DNA from 4 places in the Paenibacillus sp. FSL H8-0282 genome. Region 2 is predicted to be linked to each of the others. Evidence: predicted binding sites of a transcription regulator. Region 2 holds the regulator's gene; each other region holds the start of a gene.

Region 1 (3,168 bases), 1.3 Mb from region 2:
CACGAGAGGAGTATGCTGCTGAGGCCGCCGCTTTCGCTGCTATCGGGGATAGTGTGCTGGAGAGTGGACTCTGTGGCCAATATTACAATAACATGACGCTTAGCGGCACGCCTGCACTGTTGCGTACGGATGCCAATATTAACTTTTCATGGAGACAAGGTTCGCCTGATCCTGCCATTCGTGTAGATGCGTTCTCTGTGCGGTGGAGTGGGAAGCTGACGGCTGCTTTTAGCGAGGTGTATACCATTTATTCCTACTCTGATGATGGGATACGGGTATGGATTGATGGCGGGCTAGTCATTGATAGTTGGGTGAATCAGAGCGGCCAGGAACGAAAAGGCAGCATAAACCTGATTGCAGGTAAGCCGTATGAAATAAAGGTGGAGTATTATGAGAATGCGGGCGACGCCCGGGTTGTTTTGCAGTGGGAGAGTCCGAGCCAGATCAAGGGGGTTATCCCAGCGGGGGCATTTTATCTTCCATAAAAAGAGTACTTCAAGTGTGCAAGCGCAAGCAAAAAGCCCCGGTTTTCCGGGGCCTTTTTACGTATGAACGTCTTAAATTTGCTCGCGGTAGCTAATGTTGTTGGCGATCTTCTCGTCACGAACGGCTTTGCGCAGAACATCTTTGACGGTTTGGGCATCATGGATTTTTCGAAAAAGAAGCTGAGGCGCTGAGGCATCATCAGAAAATACAGTTAATGATCCAATGCCAAGCATCCGGTCCATGATAGACTGTTTTACGGATAAATCGCGTACGCGCAGCAATTCGATTTCTTCAACATTTTTACCGATAAGTCCGGTCTTTACCATAATACGCTGACTTGTAATGGTATATGAAGTTGTGTTAAGTCCTACGATTCCTTTGAGTCGATCCGAGATGCCGGCAGGTTTGCCTTTCCAGAGGACAACTTCTTGAATGACATGATTATCTACTGCGGGTCGATGAGCGGTTACTGGAGCAGTACCGTCAAGGCTGGTTCCACATTCTCCACAAAATTTAGCGCCCTGCTTGTATTCCGCTCCACAGGTGGTGCAATAAGGCATAAATACTCTCCTTTCCTGATCACAATTAAAATAATTATAACATAACAGTCATTTTACATATATTTCATTTGCGCTTTACACAAACCGACATTATCCTGTTAAGTGGAGGGATAAATAATGAAAAAAGCTTTACTAATAGGAATGCTGATGATGACTGTCATCCTTAGCGCCTGCAGCAATAATTCAACTTCATCGGCACCTGCCACGGAGGAAGAAGTGCAGGAGACCGTGCAAAACTTCTACAATGAAATGTCTAAACTTGAAGAGTCAGGAAAAACTTCTTTAGCGGAGTTCAACGAAGCCATTGCTGGTTATTCAGCAGGAGAACTCACGGACAAGCAGTTGGAGAAGAAAATTAAGCAATTCCAGAGTACCGCAACTGATTTATCGAATCAAGCCGAGAAAGTAAAAATTTCCTCCAGCTTGCCTGAAGACATTCGGAAGTTGCTCGAAGAGTCTAAAGTTGCCTTTGAAAGTGCTTATTCTTTAAAAGAAGAGGCCTCTCAAGGTGCTGATTCCGCAAACGTTACGGCTGAGCAATTTAATGAATTGAATCAGAACGCTGATGTAGCGATGTTATTCGGTATTTCCAAGCTTAACGAGGCAAGAGAAGCAACAGGACTTATAGACTCCGAAGGTCAGGCTACCTCAGAGTCTGGGGACGTTGTTCAAGAATAAATCAAATCAGGCGCTGCGCAGTTTATCTGTCAGCGTCTTTTTGCTGCGAATTTTAGCTTGAATAGATATACATTAATATACATCTTTTGAATAAAGAGTGACCCTTAAAAAGGTATCTTTTTCCTGATTATTGATTAATATGCGAAGATGCGGATATAATACAAACATACGTTCGTGTTGAGAGGAATAGATATATAATTAAGGAGGGGTTACCATGGGCAAAAAGCTGGAGAAAAACGGGCTGTGGGAAAGCAGCCGCATGATGCTGCCGGAGCATAAGATACGAATTATAAGAGATGAACGGGAAACGCTGCGCCGCATCAAGCCTATTCTGGATGAGCAGAAGCTGGAGGAGATTGAATGTACACTGGCTTTGTCGTTGCGGAGTCATATACGAGTGACAGTTGTTCTTTTTGACCCTTTTGAAAATACGATGTTAAGTGGTTTTGTGACTTCCATTCACACCCACTCGCGTGAGTTTAAGCTGCAGTGGGCGGAGGAATGGAAGTGGATCGATGTGGATGATATTGTCGAGGTCTACATCGTTTAATGCTGAGAACCGTTGCCTTCGCTTTTCTCATAAGCGATTAAGGTAACGGTAGGATTACCGGTCAGATGTGCAATGGAAGCTTCAGCATTCCGAATAATTTCCAGTGCTTCTTCCTGTTCACTAAGGGCTGCAACTTTATAGCTATCGCTATGAATATCCATATGTCTCCCACCTTTCGTTAAATATTTTGTCCTTTTTTGTGGAAATCATCCTAAAGGGGACAGGGGTGCAGGCAAATAGGGCAGCGGCATCATTGAATATACCAAAGGGGTGATTCTATGCTGACTTTGGAGCAATTGAGGGAAAAATCCGCGGCGCGTCTGGTCGGGCTTCATCCTGTCTTGGCGGCAGGTGCGAATGTTTTGATTCAGCAAAGCCATGCGAGAGGAGTCCCTATCGTTATTACTCAGGGTCTACGGACCATTGCTGAGCAAAATGCTTTGTATGCGCAGGGTAGAAGCAAACCAGGACCGATAGTTACCAACGCTAAAGGCGGTACCAGCTATCATAATTATGGTCTTGCGTTTGATTTTTCGCTTTTGCTGCCGAATGGCACTAGCCTTTCTTGGGATATCAATCGTGATGGTGATAAGGATAAGACAGCGGATTGGCAAGAGGTTGTACAGGAGGCTAAGCGGCTTGGTTTAGAATGGGGCGGGGACTGGACCTCTTTTAAAGATTATTCACATCTGCAAATGACTTTCGGTTTAACTATAGATCAACTTCGGGCAGGTAAACGTCCAACGACGGACCAAGCCAAGGAGGCTTTAAAAAAGATTACCGGAGGGGATGATCAGGTGAACAAAGACGTTACAGTGACCATTAACCTAAACGGCCGCAAGCTTACCGATGGCGTTCTCGATACCGGAACAACTTATGTACCCATACGTGCGC
Region 2 (3,168 bases):
CAGTAACGTCATTGAGGACAACAAAGTTATAACTGAAATTTTTATCAGGGTGTTCTGCTCCCAAATAAGATATGTATTCGTCTACAATTACATCATCCATCAAAGATTTTAAATCAAATACATCCTCTTTGTTGGAGACGGTTGGAGAGACGATTCCCTGAATGCTGCCAAAAGAGGTGAGCAAATTCACTTTTTTTCCACTAGCTTGTTCATCATTTAAAAGTAAACCGGACAGCTTACCCAGTGCATCGACTTTAAAATCGACGAGGGTTCTAATTTTTGAATTATTCAAACTAAACACATCCTTTTCAATTTGCAATCCTGTTAACAATATTCGACATATAATCACGAAACTCCTAGTATGCTAATGAAAAAATACTTACTTATGTAATGACCCCCATTTTTTAATGTGATTTGGGGGTTGCCGAGCCTCCATTCGAATTTAATTTCTTATCGTTACTCGTGTGCCTATAGGGACAATAGCAGCGAGTGCTAACACATCCTCGTTGTACATCCGGATGCAGCCGTGGGACACCTCTTTCCCAATGGAGGAAGGGTCATTGTTTCCATGAATTCCGTAGTGTGGTTTAGACAGTCCCATCCAAAAAACACCGAAGGGACCCCCTGGGTCGGGTTGTTTGTTAATAATAGTGAATTCACCCACTGGGGATTGGGTTAACATCTTACCGATGCCGACAGGGAAACCTCTAATCACAATATCATTGTCCAGAAGATATAACATTCGTTGGGTCAGATCCACAATAATTCGGTAGTTGGGCATTATACGCAACACTCCTTTCTAATTAGGATATGAGTAGAACGCCTAAAGGGATATTCATAGAAAATGGCCATTTTAGCCATTGGGAACAAATGTTCGTAAGTGGTTGGAAAAGCAAAAAAACGTAGAAAAAAGGCTGTTCCGCATATGCGGAACAGCCTTTTATGTTAGAAGTGCATGCTTAGTGGATATCTCGAAACAATCCGATGACTCTTCCGAGAATAGTTACGCGATTAAGGCGAAGCGGCTCATAAGCTGGATTCTCCGGCTGAAGCCGTATATGATCACGTTCCTTGTAAAAGGTCTTAACGGTTGCTTCATCTTCTTCGGTCATGGCTACAACGATATCTCCGTTGTCCGCTGTTTGTTGTTGGCGAACAATCACATAGTCACCATTCATAATGCCTGCGTCCACCATACTATCACCCATGACAGACAGCATAAATACTTTGTTGTCACCTACATAGTGAGTAGGAAGTGGGAAGTAGTCTTCGATATTCTCTGTAGCAGTGATAGGTACCCCGGCGGTAACTTTACCTACAACAGGAATCCGTGAGATGGTCTGCGCGAATTGGTGAACATTCTCTGAATCCTCTTGGCCTAGTAATTCTATTGCACGTGGCTTCGTTGGATCTCGACGAATAAGTCCCTTCTTCTCAAGCCGGTCCAAATGACCGTGAACTGTGGAGCTGGAAGCAAGGCCAACAGCTTCTCCAATTTCCCGGACGGAAGGTGGATAACCCTTGCTGCGGACTTCGCTTCGTATAAATTCCAGGATCGCCAGCTGGCGACTTGAAATCTTTGACATTGGAATCAACCCCATATAGTAATGTTTGGGAAAATTATAACATAGAACTACCGTTCGCACAAACATAAGTTCTAACTATTATAAATATTAATCTGCTAGAGTTAAAAAATGGTAGACAAATGATAATAAAATGAACCGCTTGAGTCTCTCGAAAAAAAGAGAACAATTGTTCTGAAATAGTATTGAACAAAACACATGTTCGTGTTATTATAAATTCGAAAGTAAGAACAAGTGTTTGGAGGATGATGATTATGCTAAAATACAGTACATACCGCAGCATCTACGACAAGGCCCCTGTGGTTGAATCTATAGGACATAATGACGTTGCCCGTAATTCCGCTAAGGTGAAAGAGATAACGGAACGTTTGCTTGGAGGGATGATTTCGTTGTTCCGTCAAGATTTCTTTATTAAGTTAATATTGATTTTCGTGCTAGTATTATCTGGCCTAACAGTAGTGGGAAATGTGTTTGCAGGATCGACGACTATAATGAAGGAAGAGAAGCGGATTGTGGTTGAACGTGGAGATACACTATGGAGTATTGCTCTTAAGAATAAACCAGCTGATATGAAGACAGTTGTTTATATAGAAGGAATTAAACGTTCAAGTGGGATTAAGAGTAGTCAAATTAACGCTGGAGACATACTTACTTTACCTATTTATTAATTTTCTGAGAACATAATAGAATGACTAGTAGAGCTTGCAGGGAGTAGACCTTGACAAGCTCTTTTTCTCATGGCAGAGTTAGAATTAATTTATAGGGGGAGGGAAAGTATTGAATATTGATGAGTTGGTCGCGCGAATTAACGAATTGGCACGCAAACAGAAGAGCGTAGGCCTTAATCAAGAGGAAGTGGCGGAACGCGCCAAGCTTCGTGAAATTTACCTGGGGAATATCCGCAATAACTTCCGAGCACAATTAAATACTATTGAAGTAGTAGATAACGATGAGCATGAACAAGGTAACAAGGGGCTTAAACATTAGCTCGCTGTTCCTTTTCATAGATATTTCAGGATGACTAGGGGGAACGCACATGGCCCGTTCTTGGGAAAGAATGGTTCAACGCAACACACAGCAAATCAACAAGCAAAGAAAGAAACAAGGCAAGGATACGATTTATGCCTCTAAATCTCCTACCCAGAATGCCGAAGTCTTTAAAGGTCGCAACATTGCATTTCCGGTAGTGTTAGTGATACTTGGCACTATGTTTTGGGTAGTTGGTTCTATTGATCAGGCCAAAGGCAATGGCATGCTGGCTAATTGGCTAGGAGTAGTACTGTACTATTTGCTGGCAGCGCTATTGTTCTTCCGTCGTCCGTACTTGAAGGTGGAAAAAGCAAGACTGTCCACTATTAAATTCAATCGCGAACGCGGGCTTCCAGCTGCAGATATTGAGAAAATCACCCTTTCGCGTGGAGCTGTAGTCATTAAGCACAAAGGGAAACGTACGAAATGGATTTTCACAAAACTTATGAATCGCTATGATACTAATGCGATGAGTACACGATTAGAAGCATTTGCTAAAGCTCACAACATTGAAGTAGTTCACGAATAGAACTAGACCAGTTAAAGGGAGAGGGAG
Region 3 (3,168 bases), 3.0 Mb from region 2:
CGAATTGGAGCAAACACAAATGCATTTCTTAATGTTGAATGACGCATTAGCTTTTTACCTTCAATAGTATGTGACTGCATTACTGCAGCTCGTGTTGAGCTTTCGGAGTCACGAACACCAAGTAGCATAATAACTTCACCAAATTGATCAACCTTATCGAGAATAAAGCGATTTGCAGGCTCAATCTTTAAACGGTCTGTACACCATCTGAATTTTTGACGAGGTGTTGGGTAACCTTTACCGATAATGGAAGCCCAAAAGGTCTGCTCAACCTTAGGACGGACCTTTTGCGTCTCAATTGGGAGACCAAGATTTAATGCTTTTTCTTGTATTCGACCTAATGTACGGGTGATTTTATCTATAATAAGTGGTGTTTCCACTTGGGTATCAGAAGAGATAACATAAACTTTTTTGTGCAGCTCAGAAGGATTAAGTTCTTGAAGTGCCTGAAAGACAAGTTGAACTACAGCTGTAGAATCTTTACCGCCGCTAAAACCAACAACCCATGGACGCTCGTCCATTAAATAAACTTCCTTAATCAACTCTTTTGCTTCAATGAATTTGGTACCAGTATTGAATATATTGAGTCCTAAATTACCCATTTATAGACACCTCCTTAAATTTGTTTTCAATCTTCTGTTCTTGTTCGGTGAGTGGGAGGTTGATTTTGGACTTAATCAAGTTTGCAGTCAACTGAATAGTTTCACCATTTTTATTAATTCTGCCAGTATTGCTATAAGCGCGTCCTTGCCAGTCTTTTTTATTTTCTCGACTCAAGTCGATGGTGTTGAGTTTCATAATATAGGACTGCCATTCATCCGGATGATACCGGTATAGATAATAGCCTATTATTCCAAGAGATTCCAGAAAAATCCCGTGAGCGACGATTGATTGAATACGTAGTTCTCGAGGTGAGATCTTCTTTTTAATAACTTCTTGCCACTCTGGGATTGATACACATAGTAACTCCCAAAAGGCGGTAACAAATTCTTTCTCTTGTTCAGATATAAGTTCGCCTTTACGTTTATTGATAAGACGAGAAGTTGTATTAAAAACATGGTTTAGCGCGAAAAGCTTCGGTGAATTCTTAGAAAGAGATACTTTTTCTCGGTCTGTATATCGTTCTAATAATGGGATATCAGATATTAAACTTTTTGTAATTAATGATAATTGATCTCGATGGTCATAAAGTATTCCGATTGATGATGTTGTATTGACGGCGTGACGATTCAAGTCTGAAAACATTTGTTGAGAGCGAGTAAGGCCAAAGTCATGAAAAAAGACCACTGAAATTGTTTCGTCTCCAAGCTCAGGAGAGATCCTCAGGGCTTCTTCGATTGCCGCTCTACGGTGTTGTCCGTCATTAATTAAAAACTTAGAATCAAGAGAGATAGTCAGTTGTCCTATGTCTTTCATCTCATCTGAAACTTCTTTGAATCTCATAGTACCGTCCACACTTGCTGTTAGAGAAGAGAAGATATAGTCCTTAGGATTCTCTAAAATATAATTGGTGATATCAGGAATCCGCGACCTATTCATTAGACGTTGTGCCCGATGCTCAACAGGAATTTCCTCTTCGTCAAACAGGAAAATTTTAGCTATTAAACGGAGTGGACACATGACAGTATAGAATTCTCTACCTGCTTGAATTCCTCTTAAAGCTGGGAAGGTGTAACTGAAGTTCATCAGCATTCTCCTTTATTACGTACGTAATAACGTGCAATATTTTTCATTTTAACTCAATACGAACAAATGTTCAACTAGTAAAGATCGTAAAAAAGTATTCTTTTTCTTTGAAGAATATAAAAATTTCTTTAAATAGGCACTCAGTTAGAACCTTTAGATATTGAGTATAATATTAAAAATGGTTAAGAGTGCAAGCCATAAATATACTGTAAGGATAGAAGAAAGGGGGAATGGAAGTTTCCGTGAGGCTTTTTCTTTATATTCAGCTAGGTCTATATCTCCGCCCAGCGGATTTGAGAGCCTATAGCACTATCAGTAACCTGTTAGAAAAGTTGCATTTTCTCTATCAGTTAAAAAACGAGTTTCTGGCCAATACATCTCATGAACTGAAGACACCGTTACACGGCATAGTTACATCTCCAATCTAATGCTGGAGGACGTTGTGGTGCATTTACAACACAACTATATGGTAAATAGCTTATTCCATCTACATCAAAGGCCCCTTCCGCCGTTTTCGGCAGAAGGGGCCTTTGATGTATGAAGGTTAAGTTTCAATCTGATTGGTGCTTTGAGGGATATACACATCGTTGTGATTTTTCAATTACAATCTATACAGTCTTTGAATTCGAAAAGATATGCAACAACGTTAATTTTTAGAAGTTGCTACTTTTCATCCTTACTTAACCCAATAGCAGCAATCACTTTTCGAGTTACCTGAGTGAGTGCTGTTATTTCTTCTGCACTTTTACTGCTTAGCAAAGCCATATGTTCATCCAACGCCTTGCGACGCTGTGTCTCATCCTCGAATCGAAAGAATTCTATAGCTGGAACATCAAACGCCGCAATAATTTTTTCTAGTGTCTCTAATGAGATATTTCGATCTCCTCGTTCGACACCACCTATGTAACTGTAGTGAAGCGAAGCAGCTTCGGCAAGTTGTTCTTGTGTCCATCCTTTTGCTTTTCTAAGCTCGCGAATGCGATTGCCGACGCTTTCTGGTAAATTCATAGGATCACCTCTACATTAAGGTTAGAAGAGGAATGCTAACCGTAACAGACTATTAAAGGCAACTTGATAATCACTAAATCTGTACTTATTAGTACTTTTTATATTGACCCTCTAGATTACAAAATATACAATGAAGGTATAAATGGATAAAAAAGGGGGATTTACGGTTGCATCTCTCTATTCTTAAAGCCTTCAACCCGGATGTTCTTGTCGAAATGTTGGAAACTGCACATTACTTTGAAAAGTGGGATAAGCTGCTATACACTGCAGATATTTTGTATAGCTATGCCCAGCGTATATATGAAGAGCGACTGTACTATAAGGCGATGGGGACGACAATACCTCTAATTAAGATGCAGCATCCACTTGTTTATTATTATGGGTTCAGTCAACAGATGCGGGGAGTTGCATATCAACATCTGGGGGATTACGAGCAAGCCAGGGATAGCATTTACAGATACGTAGAACTTGGGT
Region 4 (3,168 bases), 290 kb from region 2:
TGCTCATCTTGTTCTTCTGCTTCAAAATCCAGTTGTATTACCATAGTTGTTTGTCACCTCGTAGCAATAGATCGGTTATCGTCTTACTTTCATTACTTGTTAAGAAAAGACACCCTGCAACAATCAATCACAGGGCGTCCTATTGCTTAATATACTATTCGATTTCGAGAAGCAATTTCTCTTCTTCTTCTTGCTCTGCAATAATATCTTCATTCTTCGGCGCAGCAACAATAGTGGATAAATTACTTGCTTCACGGATCTTATTCTCAATAATAAGGGCAATATCCTGATGTTCCTTCAAAAACTGTTTAGCATTCTCACGGCCTTGACCGAGACGCTCGCCTTCGTAGGAATACCATGCACCACTCTTATTCACGATATCCATTTCAGTACCGATATCTACAAGACTTCCCTCTTTGGAAATCCCTTCACCGTACATAATATCAACATCAGCCTGTTTAAAAGGAGGGGCTACTTTATTCTTCACAATCTTGATCTTAGTACGGTTACCAACCACATCGTTCCCCATCTTGATGCTCTCTACGCGACGTACATCTAAACGTACAGAAGAGTAGAATTTCAATGCACGACCACCCGGAGTTGTCTCAGGGTTACCGAACATAACACCGATCTTCTCACGAAGCTGGTTGATAAAGATAGCGATCGTATTGGATTTGCTAATGGCACCAGAAAGCTTACGAAGTGCTTGAGACATCAAGCGAGCCTGCAATCCGACGTGGGAATCACCCATATCGCCTTCAATTTCAGCCTTAGGTACCAAAGCAGCAACGGAGTCAACGACAATAATATCAACGGCTCCACTACGAACGAGTGCTTCGGCGATTTCCAGCGCTTGTTCACCCGTGTCTGGCTGAGAAAGCAGCAACTCATCGATATTTACGCCCAAGTTACGTGCATATTTCGGATCAAGCGCATGCTCGGCATCGATAAATGCAGCTTGTCCGCCTTGTCTTTGCACTTCTGCAATAGCATGAAGAGCAACTGTTGTTTTACCTGAAGATTCCGGTCCATATACTTCAATAATACGTCCCTTTGGAAGTCCGCCTATACCTAACGCAATATCAAGTGCCAAAGATCCGCTAGGTACAACTTCCACTTGCATATGCGTGGATTCTCCCAGTTTCATTACCGAACCTTTACCAAATTGTTTTTCTATTTGACGAAGCGCCATATCAAGCGCTGCACGACGATCTGACAATCAGACCACTTCCTTCACTGTTTATAGTAATATAATAACGTGTTTTTAAGGTCTTGCCAAGCTTTTTTTCGAACATACATTCGTTTTTTTTTGTCTTGGGCGTTATTTATCCCTTTTATTGTAAGCCTCCCTCCGGAGATAGAAGTTAATTAAATTCCCCACTTCACCGGACATCAACGACTTATGATCATGAGTAGTCATCGTGATCAAAATCTCTGCAAATATACAAAAAACCGCAGCAAAGAAATCTCAGTGCCACGGTTCTTCCGTATGTGTTTATTATAACTGGGCTAATCTCCCATTACAAGTCTGAACCCTCAAGAGGTGTCTCCACCTTGCGTTCCTCAAGTCTCCGCCACAGACGATACAGCAGAGCCTTTACAGTACGCAACCGGATATTTTCCCGTGTACCTTTAAGATTAAGCTCATAGACCTCTGTCTTACGTCCCCGTTCAGCCAAGCCGATAAATACAAGTCCAACAGGCTTGCGCTCAGAATAACCCGGTCCAGCCACACCCGTAACAGATAAGCCGAAATCGCTGTCAGCAATCATTCTCACTTGGTCAGCCAACACCTCGGCAACTTCTCGACTTACGGCTCCAGGAGCATTGGGTCCCTCCAAATAAGCACTTGGCACATTCAGTAACTTTTTCTTTAAGTCATTCGAATAGCAGACGATTCCGCCGGCAAACATCGAAGCACTGCCTGGAATATTTGTTATGCTCTCCATCAGCAAACCTCCGGTGCAGCTCTCTGCCGCACTTAAGGTCAGGCCGGCATCCGCCATCCAATCCACAATCAATTGCTCCAGCGGCACATCAATGTTCGCATACAAATGTTCCGGCAAAATCTCCTTGATTTGTTGTTCCAGTATCTCCAGCTTTTTTGTAGCTTCATGCTCAGAAGGGGCCTTTGTCGAAATACGAACAGTTACCTCTCCCTCTTTGGCATACGGAGCAATCGTTGGATCAGTCTGACTGCGAATCAGTTCGATGAGCTTGTCCTCCAGCAGTGATTCTCCGATGCCGGCAAATTTGAGCATTTTTGAATAAAGCGGTGTTTCGTTCGTCAAGGCGTGCTGCTGTAGCCACGGTACTGCTTTATCTACGAACATCGGTTTCATCTCACGAGGTGGACCTGGAAGCACAATATAATATTTCTTCTCATGCTCAAAAGCAATCCCAACCGCAAGACCGATTTCATTCGGCAACGGTGTAGTTCCTTCAATTATAAGTGCCTGTTTGCGGTTATTTTCGGTCATAACGATCTTACGATCATCAAAGAAACGTTGTACATGATCCATCGCCAAACGATCAATATGGAGCGTTCTACCTAGCGATGCAGCCAGTGCGTCTTTAGTCAGATCATCCTCAGTGGGGCCAATTCCGCCCGTAAAGATAATAACGTCAGCCCGACTCTGAGCGATCTCGATGGCTTGCTGTAGGCGGCTGCTGTTATCACCGACAACGGTTTGAAAGTATACATCGATCCCGATGGCAGCTAGCTCGATAGACAAAAACTGGGCATTACTATTCACGATTTGACCGAGCAAAAGCTCTGTCCCTACTGCAATAATCTCCGCTTTCATACCTGGCTTTCGCCTCCTCGTTATAATGTAGGTACACTGCTTTTGGATTTCAAAAAAGGTAATAGGTGCTTCACCTATTACCTTTCCTTGTATATCCAGCTTACATGCTTACGCATTATGCAGCTGTAGCAGATCCTTATTCTTCACAAAATAATCAATTCCAGAATAAATAGTGATCAGCGCTGCGGCCCAAATAGCAATATCGTCTACAGGAATACTGACAAATTGAAATGGGAAATTATTCAACAACAGCAGTGAGATCGCAACAATTTGTACAACCGTCTTTATCTTGCCCCATTTGCTGGCGGCAACCACTTTTCCCTCTAGCAATGCAATCTGGCGAAGTCCGGTGACTGCAAAC

The links. Region 2 encodes LexA, which represses DNA repair genes until DNA is damaged. Its sites were predicted from a motif close to CGAACATATGTTCG; they were not measured.
Region 1: a site for LexA is predicted at 1,886-1,899, ahead of NST94_RS22270 (YolD-like family protein). Genes of this name have one in related genera too.
Region 3: a site for LexA is predicted at 1,746-1,759, ahead of dndB (DNA sulfur modification protein DndB). Genes of this name have one in related genera too.
Region 4: a site for LexA is predicted at 1,289-1,302, ahead of recA (recombinase RecA). Genes of this name have one in related genera too.

Annotation. Positions count from the first base shown of each region.
Region 1 covers NZ_CP150146.1:5,131,462-5,134,629, reverse strand. Annotated here, with positions in the region: gene NST94_RS22285 (glycosyl hydrolase) at 1-485, shown strand, start outside; gene NST94_RS22280 (PH domain-containing protein) at 558-1,046, opposite strand; gene NST94_RS22275 (hypothetical protein) at 1,164-1,724, shown strand; gene NST94_RS22270 (YolD-like family protein) at 1,939-2,274, shown strand; gene NST94_RS22265 (hypothetical protein) at 2,271-2,435, opposite strand; gene NST94_RS22260 (M15 family metallopeptidase) at 2,553-3,168, shown strand, end outside.
Region 2 covers NZ_CP150146.1:3,851,178-3,854,345, reverse strand. Annotated here, with positions in the region: gene NST94_RS16600 (hypothetical protein) at 1-292, opposite strand, end outside; gene NST94_RS16595 (L,D-transpeptidase) at 443-781, opposite strand; gene lexA (transcriptional repressor LexA) at 960-1,586, opposite strand; gene NST94_RS16585 (LysM peptidoglycan-binding domain-containing protein) at 1,838-2,251, shown strand; gene NST94_RS16580 (DUF896 domain-containing protein) at 2,361-2,570, shown strand; gene NST94_RS16575 (hypothetical protein) at 2,620-3,141, shown strand.
Region 3 covers NZ_CP150146.1:819,047-822,214, forward strand. Annotated here, with positions in the region: gene dndC (DNA phosphorothioation system sulfurtransferase DndC) at 1-602, opposite strand, end outside; gene dndB (DNA sulfur modification protein DndB) at 595-1,686, opposite strand; gene NST94_RS03555 (histidine kinase dimerization/phospho-acceptor domain-containing protein) at 1,917-2,114, shown strand; gene NST94_RS03560 (helix-turn-helix transcriptional regulator) at 2,350-2,694, opposite strand; gene NST94_RS03565 (DNA-binding protein) at 2,862-3,168, shown strand, end outside.
Region 4 covers NZ_CP150146.1:4,142,068-4,145,235, forward strand. Annotated here, with positions in the region: gene NST94_RS17785 (RecX family transcriptional regulator) at 1-44, opposite strand, end outside; gene recA (recombinase RecA) at 155-1,219, opposite strand; gene NST94_RS17795 (competence/damage-inducible protein A) at 1,521-2,807, opposite strand; gene pgsA (CDP-diacylglycerol--glycerol-3-phosphate 3-phosphatidyltransferase) at 2,916-3,168, opposite strand, start outside.